DNA from 2 places in the Nocardiopsis sp. MT53 genome. Region 2 is predicted to be linked to the other one. Evidence: riboswitches for the same ligand, from Rfam matches in the RefSeq annotation. Region 2 holds a riboswitch; the other holds the start of a gene.
What was found. Region 2 has a riboswitch for glycine ahead of gcvT (glycine cleavage system aminomethyltransferase GcvT). Riboswitches for the same ligand answer to the same signal wherever they lie in the genome.
Positions count from the first base shown of each region.

Region 1: another riboswitch for glycine. It lies ahead of gcvP (aminomethyl-transferring glycine dehydrogenase); the one in region 2 lies ahead of gcvT (glycine cleavage system aminomethyltransferase GcvT).

Region 1 covers NZ_CP080599.1:6,837,192-6,845,594, forward strand. Annotated here, with positions in the region: gene gcvP (aminomethyl-transferring glycine dehydrogenase) at 1-2,092, opposite strand, end outside; glycine riboswitch at 2,206-2,297, opposite strand; gene K1J57_RS30545 (glycoside hydrolase family 13 protein) at 2,726-4,369, opposite strand; gene K1J57_RS30550 (carbohydrate ABC transporter permease) at 4,410-5,333, opposite strand; gene K1J57_RS30555 (carbohydrate ABC transporter permease) at 5,355-6,302, opposite strand; gene K1J57_RS30560 (extracellular solute-binding protein) at 6,365-7,717, opposite strand; gene K1J57_RS30565 (LacI family DNA-binding transcriptional regulator) at 8,018-8,403, opposite strand, start outside.
Region 2 covers NZ_CP080599.1:648,864-657,266, reverse strand. Annotated here, with positions in the region: gene K1J57_RS02710 (L-serine ammonia-lyase) at 1-189, opposite strand, end outside; gene glyA (serine hydroxymethyltransferase) at 273-1,541, opposite strand; gene gcvH (glycine cleavage system protein GcvH) at 1,548-1,925, opposite strand; gene gcvT (glycine cleavage system aminomethyltransferase GcvT) at 2,083-3,198, opposite strand; glycine riboswitch at 3,345-3,445, opposite strand; gene K1J57_RS02690 (penicillin binding protein transpeptidase domain-containing protein) at 3,619-4,434, shown strand; gene K1J57_RS02685 (3-deoxy-7-phosphoheptulonate synthase) at 4,515-5,573, opposite strand; gene K1J57_RS02680 (AMP-binding protein) at 5,763-7,481, opposite strand; gene K1J57_RS02675 (DUF4429 domain-containing protein) at 7,640-8,403, shown strand, end outside.

The DNA.
Region 1 (8,403 bases), 1.0 Mb from region 2:
CGTCGGCCCCGAACTCGCCCGGCTTGGCCCAGCCCACCAGCGCGTTCAGGTTGGCGCCGTCGACGTACACCTGACCCCCGGCCTCGTGGACCAGGCGGCACACCTCGGTGATGGTGTCCTCGTACACGCCGTGCGTGGACGGGTAGGTCACCATGATCGCGGCCAGCGCGTCGGCGTGCTTCGCGATCTTGGCCTTGAGGTCGTCCACGTCGATGTTGCCGCCCTCGTCGCAGGCCACCACGGCCACGCGCATGCCCGCCATCACCGCGCTGGCGGCGTTGGTGCCGTGCGCGGAGCTGGGGATCAGGCACACGTCGCGGTGGTCGTCGCCGCGCGAGCGGTGGTAGCCGCGGATGGCCAGCAGGCCGGCGAACTCGCCCTGGGAGCCGGCGTTGGGCTGCAGGGACACCGCGTCGTAGCCGGTGATCTCGGCCAGCCAGGACTCCAGGTCGCGGATGAGCGCCACCGAGCCGGCCGCCTGGTCCAGCGGGGCCAGCGGGTGCAGGCCCGCGAACTCCGGCCAGGTGATCGACTCCATCTCAGTGGTGGCGTTGAGCTTCATGGTGCACGAGCCCAGCGGGATCATCGTGCGGTCCAGGGCCAGGTCGCGGTCCGACAGCCTGCGCATGTAGCGCAGCAGCGAGGTCTCGCTGCGGTGGGTGTTGAACACCGGGTGGTCGAGGTAGTCCACCCCGCGCGCCAGGTCCCCGGGCACGCGGTCGGCGTCCTCGTCCACGGCCACGGCGGCCTTGGGGCCGTGCCCCGCCCCGCCGAACGCCTCGGCCAGCGCGGCCAGGTCGGCGGCGGTCGTGGTCTCGTCGACGCTGACGCCGACGGTCGAGGCGTCCACGCGCAGCAGGTTGAACCCGGCGGCCAGGGCGCTCTCCACGACCCGGTCGGCGCTGGGCACCCGCACCCGCAGGGTGTCGAAGAACGCACCGTGGACCACCTCGAAGCCGCGCTCGGCCAGGGCGTCGGCCAGCGCCGCGGTGCGGGTGTGCACCTGGCGGGCGATCGCGCGCAGGCCGTGGGGGCCGTGGTAGACGGCGTACATCCCGGCCATGACGGCCAGCAGCACCTGCGCGGTGCAGATGTTGCTGGTGGCCTTCTCGCGGCGGATGTGCTGCTCGCGGGTCTGCAGGGCCAGGCGGTAGGCCGGGCGGCCCGCGGTGTCCACCGAGACGCCGACCAGGCGGCCCGGGATCTGGCGGCGCAGCTTCTCGGCGACCGACATGTAGCCGGCGTGCGGGCCGCCGAAGCCGAGGGGGACGCCGAAGCGCTGGGTGGAGCCGACGGCGATGTCCGCGCCCAGGGAGCCGGGGCTGCGCAGCAGGGTCAGCGCGAGGATGTCGGCGGCGACCACGGCCAGGGCGCCGCGCTCGTGGGCGGCGGCGATGACCGCGCCCGGGTCGCGCACCGCACCGCTGGAGGCCGGGTACTGGACCAGGACGCCGAAGGCGTCACCCTCGGGCAGGCCCCGGGAGAGGTCGGCGACGACGACCTCGATGCCCAGCGGCTCGGCGCGGGTGCGCAGCACCTGGAGGGTCTGCGGGAAGACGTCGGAGTCGACGACGAAGACGTCGGCCCTGCTCTTGGAGGCGCGGCGGGCCAGGGTCATGGCCTCGGCGGCGGCGGTGGCCTCGTCCAGCAGGGAGGCGCCGGTGACGGGCAGGCCGGTGAGGTCGGAGACCATGGTCTGGAAGTTGATGAGGGCCTCGAGGCGGCCCTGGGAGATCTCCGGCTGGTAGGGCGTGTACGCCGTGTACCAGGCCGGGTTCTCCATGATGTTGCGCAGGATCACCGGCGGGGTGAAGGTGCCGTAGTAGCCCTGGCCGATGAGGGGCTTGACGACGGTGTTGCGGTCGGCGAGCGCGCGCAGCTCCGCGAGGGTCTCGGCCTCGCCGATGGCCTCGGGCAGGTCCAGGTCCGCGCTGCGTCCGGGGGCGCTGAGGATGGACGCGGGGACGGCGGCGGCCATGAGCTCGGCGGTGGAGCCGTAGCCGACCGTCTTGAGCATCTCCTCGACGGCGCCGGGCGCGGGTCCGACGTGGCGGTCGGCGAACACCCGGGCGGGCGCGCCGGGGACGTTCACGGGCTGGTCGGACACGGAGACCTCCTGGTGACAGGGCCGATGCGGATCGGCGGTGTTCCTCACGGTCTCCCCCTCTGTCACCGGGCACGGCGGCGCCCAGGCTTCAGAGCGGCCTTCTCCGCACGGTCCGTGGTGCCTGAGAGGTTACTGGGGAGTATTGCCCCGTCGGCGCCCCTGGGTCAGGGGTCTCTCCCGCGCGGTATCGACAGCCTGCTGACGCTGTGTTCACTTGTACGGACAGGGCGAATGTCGGTTTTCATCCCTGTTGTGGTTACGACCGTACTCGATCACATCGCCACAGGCCGAGTCCCCCCGCGCGTTCCGCGCGCCTCGCGCGCCCGGGCGCAACGAGGGCCCGTGCGGCCGTCCCTCCGCACGGACCCTCCACCGTCCTCTCTCGGACGGTCCCCGGCGGGGCCTTCGCGCGGCCCCGCACTCCTCTCTCGGACAGTCGCACCGCCCCCGCCCCGAGAACACACCGTGTCCCGCATCACACCCAGACCCGGGGTGGAAAAGGGGGGAGCCCGTGCGGCCGTCCCTCCGCACGGGCTCCTTCTCCCATCCCTCTCGGACAGGGTTCGAGGAGGGCTTCGCACGGCCGTCCTCCGCACGAAGCCCTCGACTCTCACTCTTTCATCCCTCTCGGACGATCCGCAGCCACACCGCCGTGTCGGACGGCAACCGATCGCCCTCCAGGGGCCCGCTGGCCACCAGCACCCCCCGGTGCGCGGGCAGGTCCGCGGGGTCCCCGCCCAGGTTGACGACACAGGCCACGTCGCCGCGGGCGAACGCCAGCACCTCCTCGGGCGCCTCCAGCCAGCGCATCCCCGGGCCGTCGGCGGGCGGGGCGCCCAGGGCGGGTTCGGCCCGGCGCACCGCCAGCGCCCGGCGGTACAGGCGCAGCATGCCGTCGGGGTCGGCGGCCTGGGCCGCGGCGGTGCGCGCCGCCCAGCCCGCGGGCTGCGGCAGCCACGGATCGGCCGCGCCCGGCGGCCCGAACCCGAACGGCGGCCCCTCCCCCGACCACGGCAGCGGCACCCGGCAGCCGTCCCGCCCCCGGTCCGCGCCGCCCGAGCGGACGAACACCGGGTCGTCGATCAGCTCCTCCGGGACGTCCACTTCCTCCAGGCCCAACTCCTCGCCCTGGTAGACGTACACCCCGCCGGGCAGCGCCATCGCGAGCAGCGCCGCCGCCCGCGCCCGCCGGGTGCCCAGCTCCAGGTCCACGGGCTCGCCGTGGCGGCGGTCCGCGAACGAGAACCCGGTGTCCCCCGCCCTCCCGTACCGCGTGACGTGCCGGGTCACATCGTGGTTGGACAGCACCCACGTGGCGGGCGCCCCCACCGGGGCGTGCGCGGCCAGGGTCCGGTCGATGACCGCCCGCAGCGCCTTGGGCTCCCAGGGGCAGCTGAGGAAGTCGAAGTTGAACGCGCTGTGCAGCTCGTCGGCCCGCAGGTACCGGGCGAACCGCTCCGGGTCGGGCAGCCACATCTCCCCCACGAACACCCGGTCGGGCCCGTAGGACTCGGCGATCCGCCGCCACCGCCGGAACACCTCGTGCACCCCGTCGCGGTCGGAGAACGCGCTCTCGTCCCCCTCCGGGACGTCGGGCAGCCCCGGGTCCTTGACCATCCCGTCGGCCACGTCGACGCGGAACCCGTCCACCCCCCGGTCGAACCAGAACCGCAGGATCGCGTCGAACTCCTCGCGCACCCGCGGGTTCTCCCAGTTCAGGTCGGGCTGCTGCGCCGAGTACAGGTGCAGGTACCACTCCCCCGGGCTCCCGTCGGCCTCGGTGACCCGGGACCAGGCGGGGCCGCCGAACCGGGACCGCCAGTTGTTGGGCGGCAGTTCCCCGCTCTCGCCCCGGCCGGGCCGGAACCAGAACAGCGAGCGCTCGGCCGAGCCCGGCCCGGCCGCCAGCGCCTCCCGGAACCACACGTGCTCGCTGGAGCAGTGGTTGGGCACGATGTCGATGATCACCCGGATGCCGCGCTCGTGGGCGGCGGCGATGAGCCGGTCGGCCAGGTCCAGGTCGCCGTACACGGGCGCGATGTCGGTGTAGTCGGCCACGTCGTACCCGCCGTCGGCGAGCGGCGACGGGTACCACGGGCTCATCCACAGCGCGTCGACCCCCAGCTCCGCCAGGTGGTCGATCTCCCGCAGCACCCCGGCGAGGTCGCCGACGCCGTCGCCGTCGCCGTCGGCGAAGCTGCGCGGGTAGATCTGGTAGATGGCGGCGCCGCGCCACCAGTCCGGGTCGTGGTGTCCGGTCACGTTGCGGTGTCCTTGTCGTCGGAGGGGTCGGGAGGGACGGTCATCCCTTGAGCGCGCCGGCGGAGAGCCCGGCGATCACCTGGCGCTGGAACACCAGGAACAGGGCGAGCACCGGCAGGCTGGAGACGACCATCCCGGCGATGAGGAGGTTGAGCGGCATCTCGGTGGAGATCCGCGCCAGGTGGACGGTGATGGTCTGCACCAGCGGGTCCTGGAGCACCACCAGCGGCCAGACGAAGTCCTTCCAGGCGGCGACGATCGCCAGGATCGACACCACCGCCAGGATCGGCCGCGACAGCGGCAGCACGATCCGCAGCATGATCTGGGCGGGCCCGGCCCCGTCCAGCCGGGCGGCCTCCACCAGTTCGGCGGGGACGCGGTCGAAGAACTGCTTGAGCACGAACACGTTGAACGCGTTGGCGGCCATCGGCAGCCACACCGCCCAGGGCGTGTTGAGCAGGTTGACCCCGATCAGCGGCACGTCCGCGACGGTGAGGTAGGTGGGGACGAGCAGCGCGGCGGCCGGGAGCATGAGGGTCGCCAGCATCATCCCCAGGACGGCGTTGCCCAGCACGGGGCGCAGCCGCGACAGCGAGTAGGCGGCCGGCACGGCCACCCCCAGCTGGAACAGCCAGGCGCCGCCCACCACCACGAACGTGTTCCACAGGTACCGGCCCAGGTCCAGGGTCTCCCAGGCGAGGAGGTAGGTTTCGGGCCGCCACTCCTGCGGCAGCAGGGTGGGCGGGGTGCGGACCAGTTCGGCGGGGGGTTTGAGGGAGCCGCTCACCGCCAGCAGCATCGGCCCCAGGAACACCACGGTGAACAGGACGATCACCAGGAGCAGGACCACCCGGTAGCCGATCCTGCCCCGGGGGCTGTTGAGGGTGAGCGGGGAGACGAGGGTGCGCTCCCCGGTGCGCGCGGGCGGGCCGCCGCGGGCCCGCCGGGGACGGGTCGGGATCATGGCTCTCCTTCGGGGGGCGGGTCAGCGGGCGCGGGTGGCCCACAGGTACAGGGCGGAGAACACGGCCAGGACCGCGAAGAGCATGAGGCTCAGGGCCGCGGCCGCGCCGAAGTCGCCGAAGGTGAAGGCGTAGCGGTAGATGAGCAGCAGGACCGTGGTGGTGGCCCCCTCGGGTCCGCCGCCGGTGAGGATGTAGGGCTCGACGAACACCTGCATGGTCGCCACGACCTGGAGCAGCAGGAGCACGAGGATCACGAACCGCATGTGCGGGATGGTCACCGACCACACCCGCTGGAGCAGCCCGGCCCCGTCGAGTTCGGCCGCCTCGTACAGCTCGCCGGGGACGGCCTGGAGGCCGGCCAGGTAGATGAGGGTCGCGGTGCCCAGGTTGGCCCAGGTGGAGACGATGACGAGCGAGATCATCGCGGTGTCGGCGGAGTTGGTCCACTCCAGCCCGGGCAGGCCCACCGCGCGCAGCGCCCCGTTGAGCAGGCCGGGGCCGGGGTCGTAGAACCACTTCCACAGCAGCGCCGACACGATCGGCGGCAGCATCACCGGCAGGTAGACGACCAGCCGCAGGTACCCGCGGGCGTGCCTGAGCTCGTTGAGGACGAGCGCCAGCACGAACGGCAGCGCGAAGCCGAAGACCAGGGCCAGCAGGGTGAACCGCGCGGTGTTGGCCCAGGCGGTGGCGAACAGCGGGTCCTCGGCGAGGGTCCGGAAGTTCTCCAGTCCCACCCACACCGGGTCGGTGACGAAGTTGACCTGTTGGAAGGCCAGCGCGACGCCCCGGGTGACCGGATACCAGGAGAAGACGGCGAAGCAGAGGATCGCGGCGGACAGGAAGGCGTAGGCGACGGCGTTCTCGGCGACGCGGCGGCGCAGTGCCCCGGCCGGCCGGCGGGGGGCGCGGGCCGGGGTCGGCGGTGCCGGCGGCGCGGGAACGGTCGCGGTGCCGGTTTCGGGCATGGCGGGCTCCGTGGGGACGGGGCGGCGGCCCGGGGTGCGGGCCGCCGCCGGGGGCGGGGGCGTCACTCCAGGACGGCGTCGATCTCGTCGCTCGCGGTGGCGAGCAGCTCGTCGATGTCGGCGTCCTCGCGGGTCAGCACCGCCTGCATGGCCGTGTCGAGGATCGCGTAGACCTGCTGGGCCTGCGGGGGCTCGACGAAGCCGGGGATGTCGGGCTGGGCGTCCACGAAGGTCTGGTAGTTGTCCAGCGGGACGTTGGCGTTGGCCTCCTTCAGGGCCAGCTGCTCCTCGCGGGTGCCGCCGACCCAGATGTCGGGCGTGGGCGCCATCGGCAGGCCGACCGGGGAGCCCAGTTCGAGGGCGTCGTCGATCATCTCCTGGAACCGGTCGGGCTCCAGGAACTTCCACTGGAGCCAGGTCAGGCCCGCCTCGATCTGCTCGGGGGTGAGCCCGGCCCTGAACATGTAGCCCTCGCCGCCGATCAGCGTGCCCTGCTGCTCGGGCATGGGGGCCAGGCCGTAGTCGTCGTAGTCGCCCTCGAAGTTGTCGACGATGGGCTTGAGGTTGTCGGGCGCGCCGATGTACATCCCCAGGGTCCCCGCGCCCATCATGCGCTGGAGGTCCTCGAACTCCAGCATCTGCCGGTCGCCCATGGAGCCGTCCTCCCAGCGCATAGCGTGGAGGGTCTCCAGGATCTCCCGACCCTGGGCGCCGTCGACGTTCGCGGTCATGGTGCCGCGGTCGACGGTCTCGGCGCCCAGGGAGTTCATCCAGGCGTTGAAGTGCCAGCCGCCCTGGTTGTTGGTGCTCAGCTCGGCGAAGCCGACATGGTCCCCGCCCAGGTCGCTGATGGCGTCGGCGGCCTCGCGGACCTCCTCCCAGGTGGTGGGCGGGGAGTCGGGGTCCAGTCCGGCCTCCTCGAACAGGGTCCGGTTGTAGACCAGGCCCATCGAGTAGTTGGCGGTGGGCAGCCCGTACAGGCGGCCCTCCTCGTCGCGGAACACGTCGAGCAGCCCGGGCTGGATCCGGTCGGTGATGCCCAGGGCCTCGGCCTGCTCGGTGATGTCGGAGACCTGGCCGCGCTCGATGAGCGCGGCGGGGTCGGTGAAGTAGACGTAGAAGACGTCCTCCAGCTGCCCTCCGGCGAGCTTGGTCTGGAACGTCGCGGGGTCCATGAACCCCTCGCGGGGGTCGATGCGGATGTCCTCGTGGAGGGAGTGGAACTCCTCCACGTCGTCGTCGAAGATCGCCCGCTCGACCGGCTTGGTCCGCTCCGGCTGGCCGTTGACGACGATCGTGACGGTGCCGTCGGCGGCCGGGGCGTCGGAGCCGCAGGCGGTGACGCCCACCGCCAGGGCGACGGCGGCGGCCGCGAGTGCGGTGCGCCGGGGAACTGCGACACGGTGTGTGCCCATAACCTGCTCGTTCCTTTCCGGCTCCTCCCCCGGGGAAGCCATGTGGTGGTGCCGGAACGATAAAACAGCCGGACACACTTCTGCAAGAAACGAACATGAGCTTGCAAATCAGCTACACAGCCTGGAAATACAGGCATAATGCGAGCTGAATCACACAGGGGAGTCGAGCGAACCCGCCTAACGAAGGCGTAACGAAGCCCCGCGGAACCGCCCGGACGGGGACATCGGGCACACGGGGGTCCCGGACACGACAGAGGGGGCGTGCGCGACCGCGCACGCCCCCTCCGGGGATCCCGTGTCTCAGCCCCGGACGGCCGCCCTCTCGCCCCGGGGGCCGCCGTCCGGGAGGGCCGGGGCCGGGCCCGCCGAGGCCCGCACCACCAGCTCCGGCTCGAACATCAGCTCCTCGCGGGAGACCCGGCCGCCGTCGATCCACCGGGCCAGCACCTCCACCGCCGACCGGCCCATCGCCTCGATCGGCTGGCGCACCGTGGTCAGCGGCGGATCGGTGCAGGCCATCAGCGGGGAGTCGTCGTACCCGACGATCGACACGTCCCCGGGCACCGACAGCCCGCGCCGCCGGACCGCGCGCACCGCCCCCAGCGCCATCACGTCGCTGGCGCACAGGATCCCGGTGACCCCGCGCTCCAGCAGCCGCTCGGCGGCGGCCCGGCCGTTCTCCATCG
Region 2 (8,403 bases):
GCTGCCGTGCCCCCTGCCGGTGAGGGCGAGCGACCCGTACAGCTCCGCGCGCACGTGCGCCACCTCGTCCAGCAGCCCGTTCTCCCGCAGCCGGGAGACGAACGTGCGAGCGGCCTTCATCGGCCCGACGGTGTGCGAACTAGACGGTCCGATACCGATCTTGAACAGGTCGAACACGCTGATGGCCAAAGGTCTGTCCTCCTCGTTGAGCACAGGGCCGTGCCTGCCGGACGAACGCCGTGCGGGGCCCGGCGGCCCCGCACGGCGGGGCCCTACAGGTTGGGGTAGAGCGGGTACTTCTCGGTCAGGGCCCGGACCCGGGCGCGCAGCGACTCGGCGTCGAACTCCGGCTTGAGGGCCTCGGCGATGACGTCGGCGACCTCGGTGAAGTCCTCGTCGCCGAACCCGCGCGTGGCCAGCGCGGGGGTGCCGATCCGCAGACCCGAGGTGACCATCGGCGGCCGCGGGTCGTTGGGCACCGCGTTGCGGTTGACCGTGATCCCGATGGCGTGCAGCCGGTCCTCGGCCTCCTGGCCGTTGAGCTCGGAGTCCACCAGGTCGACCAGCACCAGGTGCACGTCCGTCCCCCCGGAGGCCACCTTGACGCCGGCCTCGGCGGCGTCCGGCCGGGTCAGCCGCTCGGCGAGCAGTTTGGCCCCGGACACGGTGCGGCGCTGGCGGTCGGCGAACTCCTCGCCCGCCGCGACCTTGAGCGCCACGGCCTTGGCCGCGATCACGTGCTCCAGCGGACCGCCCTGCATGCCGGGGAACACCGCGGAGTTGATCTTCTTGGCCAGGTCGGCCTTGGTGAGGATCAGCCCGCCGCGCGGGCCGCCCAGGGTCTTGTGCGTGGTGGTGGTGACCACGTCGGCGAACGGCACCGGGTTGGGGTGCAGGCCCGCCGCGACCAGGCCGGCGAAGTGCGCCATGTCGACCATGAGCAGGGCGCCCACGGAGTCGGCGATCTCCCGGAACCGGGCGAAGTCCAGCTGCCGCGGGTAGGCGGACCAGCCCGCGACGATCATCTTGGGCTGGTGCTCCTTGGCCAGTGCGGCGACCTCGTCGTAGTCGACGGTGCCGTCCTCGTCGCGCACGTGGTACGCCACGGCGTTGAGGACCTTGCCGGAGTAGTTGATGCGCATCCCGTGGGTCAGGTGGCCGCCGTGGGCCAGGTCCAGACCGAGGATGGTGTCGCCCGGCTTGAGCAGGGCGAAGTACACGGCCGTGTTGGCCTGGGCGCCCGAGTGCGGCTGCACGTTGGCGTGCTCGGCGCCGAACAGGGCCTTGGCCCGGTCGATGGCGAGCTGCTCGACGACGTCGACGTGCTCGCACCCGCCGTAGTAGCGGCGGCCGGGGTAGCCCTCCGCGTACTTGTTGGTCAGGACGGTGCCCTGCGCCTCGATGACGGCCTGCGGGGCGAAGTTCTCCGAGGCGATCATTTCAAGGGTGTCGCGCTGGCGGCCCAGTTCGGCGTCGACGGCGGCCGCGACTTCCGGGTCGAGTTCGCTCAGGCTCTGGTTGAGCGTGTTGTCGGTGGCCATCGGGGGTCAGTCCTCGCCTTCGGTCAGCTTGGTGTACTCCTCCGCGGAGAGCAGCTCGCCCGGTTCCCCGGACAGGCGCACCTTGAACAGCCAGGCGCCGTAGGGGTCGGAGTTGATGGACTCCGGCTCGCCCTCGAGGTCGGGGTTGACCTCGACGACCTCGCCGTCGACGGGGGAGTAGATGTCGCTGACGGACTTGGTGGACTCCACCTCGCCGCAGGTCTCGCCCGCGCTCACGGCGGTCCCGGCCGCGGGGGGGTCGACGAAGACGATGTCGCCGAGGGACTCGGCGGCGAACGCCGTGATGCCGACCGTGGCGACCCCGTCCTCGATCGAGACCCACTCGTGTTCGGCGGTGTAACCCAGCTCCGTGGGAACGCTCACTTCAACTCTCCTTGGAGGTTCTCTTCATTCCTGCCGCGCCGCCGGGTGACGGCCGCCCGGCCCGGCCTACGTCCGGTCGCGCCCGCCCGTGCCGATCCCGGTCAGGGGTTCAGCCGCGCGGGGCGCGCGGGGTCCCTTTGGTGGGGGACCCACGTTCTCAGGCCTGCCGCTTGTAGAACGGCAGCTCGACCACGTCGACGTCCTCGCCGCGGCCGCGCACGTCCACGGTGAACGCGCCGGTCGCGGTGTCGAGTTCGCCGTCCACGTAGGCCATGGCGATGGGGCTGCCCAGGGTGGGGGAGGGGGCGCCGCTGGTGATGGTGCCGACGACCTCGCCGTCGCGCAGGACGTCCTGGCCGCGGCGCAGCGGACGGCGTCCGCGCGCGACGAGGCCGATGAGGCGGCGGGGGCGGGCGGTGCGGGCGGCCTCTTCCAGGGCGGCCCGGCCGACGAAGTCGCCCTCCTTGTCGAACTTGACCACGCGCCCCAGCCCGGCGTCGAAGGGGGTGAGGTCGGTACTCAGCTCCTGGCCGTACAGCGGCATGCCCGCCTCCAGGCGCAGGGTGTCGCGGGCCGACAGCCCGGCGGGGACCAGGCCCTTGTCGGCGCCGGCGGCCATGAGGGCCTCCCACACCCCGACGGCGCGGTCGGCGGGCCTGACGAAGATCTCGAAGCCGTCCTCGCCGGTGTAGCCGGTGCGCGCCAGCAGGACGGGCACCCCGGCGACGGTGTGCTCGTAGCCCGCGTAGTAGCGGATGGAGTCGAGGTCGGCGTCGGTGAGCGGGGCCAGGATCTCCACGGCCCGGGGGCCCTGGATCGCGATGAGCGAGTACTCGGCGGACTCGTCGGCCACCTCGACGTCGAATCCGGCGGCGCGCTCGGCCAGGGCGGCGGAGACGGCGTCGGCGTTGGCGGCGTTGGCCACCACGAGGTACTCCTCCTCGCCGAGCCGGTAGACGATGAGGTCGTCCAGGACGCCGCCGTCGGCGTCGGTGATCATCGTGTAGCGGGCCCTGCCCGGCTTGACCTGCGACAGGTGCCCGACCAGGGCGTGGTCGAGGGCGCGGCCGGCGTCCGGCCCGGTGAGGCGGATCTCGCCCATGTGGGAGAGGTCGAAGAGGCCCGCGGCCTCGCGTACGGCCCTGTGCTCGGCGGTCTCGCTGCCGTAGCGCAGAGGCATGAGCCACCCGGCGAAGTCGACGAGGGAGGCGCCGGCCTTCTCGTGGATCGCGCGCAGGGCGGTGGGCCGCGACGCGGACGCGGGCTCTGACATGGGTACTCCCGAGAGGATGGGCGTCGTATCGTGCATAGGCGTTGCCATCCTCCCCCTCTGTCATCGGTGCCTGAGAGCTTCGCCCCGCGCTCGGCGTGGCTTGCACCTTCGGCGAGGGACTCCCGGTCCCTGCTTTCCAGAGTGGTCTCGCCCGTACGGTCCACTGTGCCTGAGAGGTTGTTTCGGGGAGGGATTGCTCCTTCGGCGGCCCGCGCCGGCTGCGCGGGCACTCTCCCGTACGGGGTCAGCAACACGTTCAGCCTAGCAGCGGCCGTGGCCGCCCCCAAGGGCGGCACCGCCCGCGCGACCGGCGCGGGCGAAACCCGGGCGGCGGGGGCGGGCACGGGTTACCGTGTCCCCTGAACGGGTCGTGGCGGTTCGTGCACCGAGGGGGACCGAGTGCTGGTGGACACGCGGAGGATGAGACGGATCGGCTACGCGTCGGTGGCCGGTGCGGCGCTGGCGGCGCTGCTGGGCTGTGCCGCCCCGCGGGAGGAGGGCGAGGAGTCGGGCCCCGTCCCGGGGGCGGGCAACGCCGCCGCGGTGGGCGGCGACGTGGCCGCGGTGGAGCGGGCGGACCTGGCCGGGGTGTTCGAGCGGGCCGGGGCGGCGGGCACGTTCGTGCTCTACGACACACAGGACCGCACCTCGGTGCTGGTGGACCCGGGGCGGGCGCGCGAGCGCGCGGTGCCGGGGGAGACGTTCGAGCTGGTGACGGCGCTGGTGGCGCTCCAGACGGGCGCGGTGTCCGACGCGGGGGCCGTGGTGGGCGCCGGCGGGGCGGCGCACCGGGACGCGGTGGAGCGGGTGGGCCGGGACCGGCTGGCCACGTGGGTGGACCGGTTCGAGTACGGCGACCGCGACATCGGCGCGCCGGAGGACGGCTCCGGCGACTTCTGGGCGCGGGGCCCGCTGGGGGTCTCGGCGGTGGAGCAGACGGAGTTCCTGGCCGGGCTGGCCCGCCGGGAGCTGCCGGTGGACGCCGCCCACCAGGAGGCGCTGCACGCGGCCACCCTCGTGGAGGAGGGCGCCGGGCACACGCTGCACGGCCGCGCGGCCTGCGACGGGGGCGGGGCGCCGGGCTGGTGGGTCGGCTGGGTGGCCGCCGGGGAGCGGACGCACTCCTTCGCCCTGCGCCTGGAGCCGGGGGAGCGCGCGGCCGGTGACTGCGAGGCGCTGGGGCGCGAGCTGCTGGCGGCCCTGGACGTCCTGCCCCGGGAGTCCGGCACCCGGTAGGGGACGGCTCGGGGGGAGACGGCGGAGCCCCGCCCCGTGGCGGACGGGGCGGGGCCCGGCGGGTCCGGGAGGGGCGCCGGCTAGGCGGTCTTGCGGCGGGCGCGGACGGCCTCGGCCAGGGTGGTCAGCACCTCGGTGGTGGTGTCCCAGCCCATGCACTTGTCGGTGATGGACTGGCCGTACACCAGGTCCGCCGGGTCGCCCAGCTTCTGGGCGCCGGGGACGAGGAAGCTCTCCAGCATGACGCCGATGATGCCGTGCTGGCCCTCGGCCACCTGGGCGGCGATCTCGGCGGCCACGCCCGGCTGGCGCTCGTGGTCCTTGCCGCTGTTGGCGTGGCTGGCGTCGATCATCAGGCGGCGCGGCAGCCCCGCCCGGGCGATGACGTCCAGGGCGGCGTCCACCGAGGCGGCGTCGTGGTTGGGGCCGGTGCGGCCGCCGCGCAGGATGACGTGGCAGTCGGGGTTGCCCTCGGTGACGACCACCGAGCCCGCGCCGGTCGGGTCCACACCGAAGAACGTGTGCGAGGCCGCGGCCGCGCCCACCGCGTCCACGGCCACCTGCACGTCGCCGTCGGTGCCGTTCTTGAAGCCCACCGGGGTGCTCAGGCCGCTGCTCAGCTGGCGGTGCACCTGGCTCTCGGTGGTGCGGGCGCCGATCGCGCCCCAGGACACGGCGTCGGCGATGTACTGCGGGGTGATGGGGTCGAGGAACTCGGTGCCCGCGGGCAGCCCCAGCGAGTTGATGTCCAGCAGGATCTCGCGGGCCAGGCGCAGGCCGCGCTGGACGTCGTAGGTGTCGTCGAGGCCGGGGTCGTTGATGAGGCCCTTCCACCCGACGGTGGTGCGCGGCTTCTCGAAGTACACGCGCATGACCACGCACAGCTCCTCGCTCAGCGAGGGGACCAGCTCGATCAGCCGGTGGGCGTAGTCCATGGCCGACTCGCGGTCGTGCACGGAGCAGGGGCCGACGACGACCAGCAGGCGGTCGTCCTCACCGTCCAGGACCCGCTTGACCTCGGCGCGGGAGCGCTCGACCAGGGCGGTGCGCTCCGCTCCCAGGGGAAGCTCCGAGAGCAGGTCCCGGGGGGCGATGAGCGGCTTGTAGTCGACCACCCTTGTGTCGTTGGTGCTGGGCATGCTGCTGCTCCCCTGTGTCCTCGCTCGTGCGGTGCCGCCACCCTGCACACTAGCGCGGCCGCGGCTCCGGAACGCGATCACGCCGGTATTTCGGACGAGGGTCACACGGCGGGGGCCGGTAACGGCGACAATGGTGAAATGTTCGTCTCGCCCACTGAGACGCATTTCTCCGGGGGCGCCCGCGCGTGTTCACGGCTCCGGGTCGGCGAAGTCCTCCTCCCAGAATTCGGCGGGGCGGCGCGAGCCGTCCTGGACGGGGCCGCGCTCGGCCTCCTCCCGGCGCAGCTGCACCCGGCGGATCTTGCCCGACACGGTCTTGGGCAGCTCGGCGAACTCCAGGCGGCGGACCCTCTTGTACGGGGAGAGGCGGCCGCGGACGTGCTCCAGGATCGCCCGTGCCGTCTCCGCCGTGGGCGGCACCCCGGGGGCCGGGGTCACGAACGCCTTGGCGACCGCCAGCCTCAGCGGATCGGGGGAGGGGACCACCGCGGCCTCGGCCACGTATTCGTGTTCGACGAGCACGCTTTCGAGTTCGAATGGTGAGATGCGGTAATCCGAGGCCTTGAACACATCGTCGCCGCGACCGATATAGGTAATGTGCCCGTCGGGCTCCCGGGAGGCCAGATCCCCGGTGTGGAACAGGCCCCGGCGGGTCGCCGTCCGGGTCAGGTCGGGGCTGTCCGCGTACCCCTTCATGATCCCCACCGGCGCGTCGGACAGGTCCACGCAGATCTCGCCGGTGTCGCCCGGCTCCTCGGTGACCGGGTCCACCAGGACGATCCGGTACCCGGGCATCTCGCGGCCCATCGACCCGGGGACCACGTGCTGGCCGGGGGAGTTGCCGACCAGCAGGGTGGTCTCCGTCTGGCCGAACCCGTCGCGCACCGTCAGGCCCCACGCCCTGCGCACGTGCTCGACCACCTCCGCGTTCAGCGGCTCCCCGGCGGCCAGGGCCTCGCGCAGGGGGACCTTCCACGACGCCAGGTCGGTCTGCACCAGCATCCGCCACACCGTCGGCGGCGCGCAGAAGGTGTGGACGCCGCAGCGCACGATCTCGTCCAGCAGGCGCTCGGGGGAGAAGCGGTCCTGGCGCACCACCAGCACCGTCGCCTCGGCGTTCCAGGGCCCGAAGACGCTGCTGTAGGCGTGCTTGCCCCAGCCGGGGACGGACACGTTCAGGTGCACGTCCCCCGGCCGCACGCCCAGCCAGTACATGGTGGACAGGTGCCCGACCGGGTAGGAGCGCTGGGTGTGCACGACGAGCTTGGGCGTGGCGGTGGTGCCCGAGGTGAAGTAGACGAGCAGGGGGTCGTCGGGGCCGACGCGGTGCGGCGGGTGGAACTCCAGGCCGGCGTGCTCGGAGTCGGGGTAGCCGAGCCAGCCGTCCATGTACCCCACGCAGATGCGGGTCCAGTGGCCGCTCAGGCCCTCGAACTTCGCCGTGTCCACCGGGGAGCACACCACGTGCCCGATCTCGCCGCGCTCCAGCCGGTCCAGCAGGTCGCCCTCGGTCAGGTTGGTGGCGGTCGGTACCACGACGGCGCCGAGCTTGACGGCCGCCAGGGTGATCTCCCACAGCTCCACCTGGGGTCCGAGCATCACCAGGATGCGGTCGCCCGCGTGCACGCCCTGGGCGTGCAGCCAGTTGGCGACCTGGGAGGAGCGCTCCGACATGCGCCGGTAGGTGTGCTTCTCCTCCGAGCCGTCCTCGTCGACGATCCACAGTGCGGTGCGGTCCGGCCGCCGCTCCGCCACCTCGTCGAAATGGTCCAGCGCCCAGTTGAACACCTCGGGCCGGGGCCAGGTGAACTCCCGGTGCGCGCCCTCGCGGTCCTCCCGCAGCCGCAGGAGCAGATCGCGCGCCGCACGGAACTCCGCGGCACCCTCGGCCGCCGCCTCTTTGGACATCGCTTCGACCTTTCGGATCTCCGCCCGCCTCGCTCCGGGGCCGGTGTGCTGCGGTTTCTACCCCCGATGCGCCCCGGCGACCCATCGCCCCGCGCCGTGCGCCCGGCGGCGGCCGGGAGAAGCGGGGGCCCGGCGGGCACGCCCTAGGATGGTGAGCCATGGAGGAACTGCGCGGGCACCACGCCCTCTGGAGGATCGACGACGAGACGGTACGGATCCGCTTCGATTCCGGACGCAAGGTGCCGACGCTGTTCAAGGCACTGGGCGGCGCCGAGGTCCCGCTGGCCGCGGTGCGCGAGGCGGACTTCTACCGGGGCGACCGCAAGCACGGGTGGCGGCTGCGGCTGGACCTGCTCCCCGGGCTCGACCCCTACACCAGGCCGGCCGCGACCGCCCGCGACGCGCTCACCCCCCTGGTCCTGAGCGGCCCCCACGACACCGAGCTGGTCGCCGAGTACGTCGCCGACAAGATCCGGGACCTGGCCCGCTACGCCCGCGAGACCCTCGCCGGCGACCTGGACCGCACCGAGGTCGCCCGGGCCCTGGTGGCCCGGCCCCCCGTGCAGGCCCGCACCGCCGAGGGGTCGGCCTCCTTCGACGGCGAGAAGGTGCGCCTGCAGTGGGACGGGTGGCTGGCCAGCACCGCCAAGGAGAAGGAGAAGTCCCGCGAGTACCGGCTGGCCGAGATCGAGTCGGTGGACTGGCACCCGCAGGTCGACGTCACGGAGGGGTACATGCGCGTCGTGCTGCGCGGGGTCACCCTGCCCGAGGCGACCTCCCTGGAGAACGACTTCTTCACGCTCGCCTCGCACGGCTCCAAGGGCGCCGAGGAGACCTTCCTGATGGCGGCCACCGTCAACGCGTACATCGGTGACGCGCCCGCCGCGCCCGCCCTGGAGGGCGGTGAGCCGGGCGGCGCCGA